2 linked regions of the Zobellia alginiliquefaciens genome follow. The protein of the gene in region 1 binds, or shares a complex with, the protein of each later gene. Links are inferred from orthologs where the notes say so. Each region holds a gene or a part of one and is shown on either strand. Other genes may lie near its edges.

What was found. The genes of interacting proteins can lie anywhere in the genome.
Region 2: the proteins of P0077_RS18230 (region 1) and uvrB are in contact, whole or in part, in a crystal structure (PDB 7EGT), measured with the Thermus thermophilus proteins. The link is inferred for Zobellia alginiliquefaciens from one-to-one orthologs. Residues at the interface, in WP_096412145.1 of Thermus thermophilus: His654, Arg656, Phe657, Gln666, Asp668, Glu669, Lys680, Arg681, Leu682, Ser683, Lys685, Tyr686, Ala687; in WP_096411307.1 of Thermus thermophilus: Glu23, Leu25, Arg26, Asp27, Gly28, Glu29, Arg30, Phe31, Arg55, Glu326, Asp327, Phe328, Glu379, Ser382, Gln383, His398, Gly400, Arg401.

The regions. Positions count from the first base shown.
Region 1 is NZ_CP119758.1:4,448,611-4,451,712, forward strand. Bases 1-3,010 are described here. They hold P0077_RS18230 (ATP-dependent helicase), read left to right. Parts: upstream 1-346; coding sequence 347-2,674; downstream 2,675-3,010. Other genes in these bases: ychF (redox-regulated ATPase YchF), read left to right, coding at 1-130; P0077_RS18235 (hypothetical protein), read left to right, coding at 2,833-3,010. In the rest of the region: more of P0077_RS18235, read left to right, coding at 3,011-3,102. UniProt on the Escherichia coli protein: A helicase with DNA-dependent ATPase activity. Unwinds DNA duplexes with 3'-5' polarity. Translocates on single-stranded DNA with 3'-5' polarity. Initiates unwinding more efficiently from a nicked substrate than double-stranded DNA.
Region 2 is NZ_CP119758.1:648,128-651,210, reverse strand. The notes cover bases 79-3,069. They hold uvrB (excinuclease ABC subunit UvrB), read right to left. Parts: upstream 2,573-3,069; coding sequence 584-2,572; downstream 79-583. Other genes in these bases: P0077_RS02655 (BspA family leucine-rich repeat surface protein), read right to left, coding at 2,632-3,069; P0077_RS02665 (Hsp20/alpha crystallin family protein), read left to right, coding at 79-149. In the rest of the region: more of P0077_RS02665, read left to right, coding at 1-78; more of P0077_RS02655, read right to left, coding at 3,070-3,083. UniProt on the Escherichia coli protein: The UvrABC repair system catalyzes the recognition and processing of DNA lesions. A damage recognition complex composed of 2 UvrA and 2 UvrB subunits scans DNA for abnormalities.

The sequences.
Region 1 (3,102 bases):
TATCGCTTATAATGATTATGTGGAGTTTGGTAGTGAAGCCAAAGTAAAGGAAGCGGGTAAAATGCGCGTAGAAGGTAAAGAGTACATCGTTAAGGATGGTGATGTTATGCACTTTAGATTTAACGTATAGTAAGTTAATAGTTAATTCGCAAGACAGCATTACCGTACAGCTCAATATGTTGAGTGTGTGGAAAAATCATATTTTTAAGACCACAGAAGTGTACTTTTGTGGTCTTCCTTTATTTTAACAGCTAATAGTCCATACTGTTTATAAAAGAAATCAACATCATTTTAGGATAAGCCTATTTATGGTTAAATTCACAATTCTAAAAAATACTCTAGTAAATTGAAGAATTTCATAGACGAACTGAACGATGCCCAAAGAGCACCCGTTCTTCACAAAGACGGTCCGTTAATGGTTATTGCAGGAGCGGGATCCGGTAAAACAAGGGTACTCACCTTTCGGATTGCTTACTTAATGCAGCAAGGCGTTGATCCTTTCAATATTCTGGCGCTTACCTTTACGAACAAAGCAGCTCGTGAAATGAAAGAGCGTATTGGAAAGATTGCAGGTAAATCTGAGACCAAAAACCTTTGGATGGGGACATTTCACTCCGTTTTTGCAAAGTTGTTGCGGTATGATGGAGATAAATTAGGTTTCCCCAGTAATTTCACTATTTACGATACTCAAGATTCTCAGCGTTTATTAGCTTCCATAATTAAAGAAATGGGACTTGATAAGGATATATATAAATACAAACAGGTACAGAATCGTATATCCTCTTTCAAGAACAGCTTAATTACGGTTAAAGCATATTTGAACAATCCGGATTTGGTAGAGGCGGACGCCATGGCCAAAAGACCCAGAATAGGGGAAATATATCAGAACTATGTGGACCGTTGTTTTAAAGCGGGCGCGATGGATTTTGATGACCTTCTACTTCGAACCAACGAACTTCTGAATCGTTTTCCTGAAGTATTGGCAAAATATCAAGATCGATTTAGGTATATCTTGGTAGATGAGTACCAAGATACCAACCACTCCCAGTATCTTATTGTTAAAGCTCTTGCTGATCGTTTCCATAATATTTGTGTAGTAGGAGATGATGCGCAGAGTATCTATTCTTTCCGTGGAGCTAACATTAGTAATATTCTAAATTTCCAGAAAGATTATGATAATGTGGGAATGTACCGTCTGGAACAGAATTACAGGTCTACTAGAAATATTGTAAACGCAGCTAATTCCATAATTGCAAATAACAAAGAACAGCTAGAGAAAGTAGTTTGGACGTCAAATGATGATGGCGGAAGCATAAAAATACACAGGAGTACTACAGATGCTGAAGAAGGTAGGTTCGTTGCGGGTTCCATTTGGGACCATAAAATGAACGAACAGTTGGACAATGGTCAATTTGCAGTATTATATCGTACAAATTCCCAGTCACGTGCTATTGAGGATGCTTTGCGGAAGCGGGATATACCTTACCGTATTTATGGCGGACTTTCTTTTTATCAACGTAAAGAAATTAAGGACGTCTTAAGTTATTTACGCTTGATTATTAACCCTAAAGACGAAGAAGCCCTTAAGCGGATTATAAATTTTCCTGCCCGAGGTATAGGTCAAACCACTTTGGATAAGCTAACGGTGGCTGCCAATCACTATAACCGTTCTATTTTTGAAGTGATTCAAAATCTGGAAAAAATTAATCTAAAAATCAACGCGGGTACACAGCGAAAGTTGCAAGATTTCACCACCATGATCCAAAGTTTTCAAATTATGAATGAAAATACGGATGCCTTTACTTTGGCCGAACATGTGGCTAAAAAAACCGGTGTTCTTTTAGAGTTTAAAAAGGATGGCACGCCAGAAGGTATTGGCAAGATGGAGAATATTGAAGAGCTGCTCAATGGTATTAAGGATTTTGTGGAGGGGCAGAAAGAAATAGACGAAGCTACCGGAAGTATCAGTGAGTTTTTAGAGGATGTAGCTTTGGCAACCGATTTGGATAATGACAAGGGAGATGATGACCGTGTGGCTTTAATGACTATCCACCTGGCTAAGGGGCTTGAGTTCCCATATGTGTATATTGTTGGGATGGAAGAAGATCTTTTTCCTTCTGGAATGAGTATGAACACCCGTAGTGAGTTGGAAGAAGAGCGAAGGTTATTTTACGTAGCATTAACGCGAGCAGAGAAACAGGCCTATCTTACATACACCCAAAACCGATACCGATGGGGGAAATTAATAGATGCAGAGCCTAGTCGGTTTTTAGAGGAGATCGATGAAAAATATGTAGAGAACCTTACGCCGATAGATACAGGATATCGATATAAGCCACTTGTAGATAATGATATTTTTGGGGAAGTAGATAAAAGTAGATTAAGGCAGGCTAAACCAGTAGGTGGAACACCTCCAAGCCGTAAAAAACCAAATGAAACGCAGCTCAGAAAATTAAGAAAATTGAAACCAGAACTTGCTACTCCGGTTGGGAATACCAATTCCGTAGACCCTAATTTAGCTGAAGGCAGTGTTATTAACCATACGCGTTTTGGTCGTGGTAAGGTATTGAAGATTGAAGGTGTGGGCAACGATAAAAAAGCCGAAATCCAGTTTGATAAAGGGGATATAAAGAAGTTGTTGCTTCGCTTTGCTAAGTTGGAGATAATAGGCTAATTGATAGACATTTACTCGATAACCGAGATTAAATGCCTAGTGGACTTGCCCCGAGTTAGTTTTACAAGAAACAAAAGCCCCATGAATAGATTTCATGGGGCTTTTCTATTTGTTATAATGTCCCGTCCTAACATAGCGATACACTAAAATTTAGTGTAATGAATACATCAGTAAAGACGGGTTATATAAAAAGAACCCAAAAAGACTATTCGCTTTCTTTTAAGCTTCAAGTAGTAGAGGAAATTGAATCTGGTAAGCAGGATAGACTTTCCGCTCACCTTAAATATGGCATACAGGCCAGATCAACAATTACTTCATGGTTACGAAAATATGGTACCTTTGATTGGGAAAACCTATCCGTAGTAACCGTGGCAAAAACACCGGAACAAAGAATCGTTGAGCTAGAGGCTAAAGTTAAACTTTTGGAA
Region 2 (3,083 bases), 3.8 Mb from region 1 along the record:
TTTCATCTTTTAAAAGAGCTTTTACTCTTCCGGAAACAATTGATGCAGATGCAATAAAAGCCGATTATGTTGATGGAGTCCTAAAGGTTGAGTTGCCAAAAAAAGAAGAAGCTTTGCCAAAGCCAAAGCGTCTTATTGAATTAAAGTAAAAGTTAGATTGGTTGTTTTGCTGTAAAGGCAAAACGTTTCATAATCCCGATTCTTAGTCGGGTAGATTTAAGTTTGGTTGGTTAGTTGAAGAGGCACCTTAGGTTTATTCCTAGGGTGCTTTTTTTGATTAAAAATAATATTATGGGTAGGTTTTTGTATGGGCGAAGTGATTTTTTTTGTCTGTTTTTTATGATTTTTTGAAGAACAGAAAGAGGTGAAAATACAGCGACTTTTGTTACTTTTTGTTTATCTTCCTAACAGGAAATGAAGAACGTGAAAGTCTTGATTTAATGTAAAACGTGAAATAAATATAATTTAGACGCGTCTAAAAATATAGGTTATAGGTTTGTAATTCAGTATTTTGAATGTAATTAAGTATATCCTTTGTTTAATAAGGTCGGTTTTTTGGCTTTTTGGAGAAAAATGTACCGAATTAGGCTTTTTCCTGGAGCATTTTTATTTCATCACGTAGTTTTGCGGCTTGCATAAAGTCAAGTTCTTTTGCCGCTTTTTCCATTGCCTTTCTTTTTTCTCTGACCATTTTTTCAATCTGGTCTTTGGTCATATAATCAAGGTCTGGTTCTGCAGCTCGCATCTCCTCTTTTTCAAAGTGATATGTTGAAACCGAATTTTTTGAAAGAACACTGTCCAGACTTTTATTTAACGCTTTTGGAACAAGACCATGTTCCGTGTTATATGCTATTTGCTTTTCTCTTCTATAGTTGGTTTGGTCAATGGTGGTTTGCATGCTTTCCGTTATTTTATCGGCATACATAATTGCTCGTCCATTTAAATTTCTTGCTGCTCTACCAACGGTTTGTGTAAGCGATCTATTGCTTCGTAGAAAGCCTTCTTTGTCCGCATCTAAAATAGCAACTAAAGAAACTTCTGGTAAATCCAATCCTTCACGAAGTAAGTTTACACCAATCAGCACATCAAAAATACCTTTTCTCAAATCCTGCATGATTTCTACTCTTTCCAAAGTGTCCACATCACTATGAATATAACGGCAACGTACATTTATTCGTGTGAGATATTTTGCCAGCTCTTCTGCCATTCGTTTGGTCAAGGTGGTAACCAGTGTGCGTTCATCTTTTTCCACTCTAACCTGGATTTCTTCTACGAGGTCATCAATCTGGTTTTGACTTGGTCGAACCTCAATAATTGGATCCAACAGGCCGGTAGGTCTAATTACCTGTTCAACATAAACCCCTTGGCTTAACTGTAACTCATAATCTGCAGGTGTGGCACTCACATATAAGGCTTGGTTTTGTAGAGCTTCAAACTCTTCAAACTTCAGTGGTCTATTATCCATTGCGGCAGGAAGACGGAAACCATAATCTACCAAATTCACTTTACGAGAGCGGTCACCACCGTACATGGCATGGACTTGTGGTATGGTTACGTGACTTTCATCAATTACCATCAAATAATCATCAGGGAAATAATCTAAAAGGCAGAACGGCCTAGTACCGGGTTGTCTGCCATCCAAATAGCGCGAATAGTTCTCAATTCCTGAACAATAGCCAAGTTCACGAATCATCTCTAAATCAAAGCTTGTGCGTTCTTCCAGTCGCTTTGCTTCCAGAGGTTTTCCTATCTCCTTGAAATAATTAACCTGAGCCACCATATCTTCCTGTATTTGATGAATTGCACCTTGCAGTACATCAGGAGAAGTAACGAACATGTTGGCCGGGTAGATATTCAAAGTATCGTATATCTCTATTACGTTATTGTTGAAAGGGTCAAAAGCTTCAATTTCTTCAATTTCATCGCCGAAAAAGTGAATTCGGAAAGCGTGGTCCGCATAACTGGGAAATACATCCACGACATCACCTTTTACTCTAAAGTTGCCGTTTCTAAAATCGGCCGTAGTTCTAGAGTACAGACTTTGCACCAATTGATGAAGGAATTTGGTACGTGCAATTACTTGGTCCTTTTTAATTGTGATGACATTTTTCTGGAACTCTACGGGGTTTCCAATACCATACAAACACGAAACCGATGCCACAACTAACACGTCGCGACGCCCTGAAAGTAAAGATGAAGTAGCACTTAAACGGAGCTTTTCAATATCTTCATTAATAGAAAGGTCCTTTTCTATGTAAAGCCCGGATGATGGTATAAATGCTTCCGGTTGGTAATAATCATAGTATGACACAAAATATTCTACAGCATTTTCCGGAAAAAACTGTTTGAACTCCGAATACAACTGTGCGGCCAACGTTTTGTTGTGTGCAAGTACTAGGGTAGGGCGCTGTACCTGTTCTATTACATTAGCAACGGTAAACGTTTTTCCTGAACCGGTAACACCCAATAAGGTTTGATACCGTTCTTGACTTTCAATACCTTCAACAAGTTGCTTAATGGCACTAGGCTGGTCACCAGTGGGTTCGAACTCTGAGACTACTTTAAATTTCATCCTTTAAAATTACAAAAGAAGTATGATTTATAGGAGTTCGATTAAAATATTATAGGTTACTATCGGAGTATGGTAAAATGACCTGTAAATGTCTTCCCGGAATCTAAGTTTTGAAACAAGTACCAATAATCGGTTTCAGGTAGATTTCTTGAGTTGTCAGTTCCATCCCAACCTGAATATAAATTATTTGTCTTAAAAATAATTCTACCGTGTCTGTCAAGAATACTTAAGAGCCCTAACTGACCGCATGGATTTTTTGTAGCTTTAAATAAATCAAAAAGCCCATCTCCATTAGGCGTAATAAATTGCGGAAACTCCACCATGCATGGGTCAACAGTTTTAATCTCAATATCGCATAAACTTCTGTTTATGGTAATCTTAAAACTATTCTCGCCATAGCAGTCACCCCAGCCCGTATGAATGTACAGGGTTTTACCGCTGTAGATAATATCACCTCCTTCAAACCTTTCTCCGTTTGCGTTGGCTTTCGTATAGTAGAAATTGTTTTCAC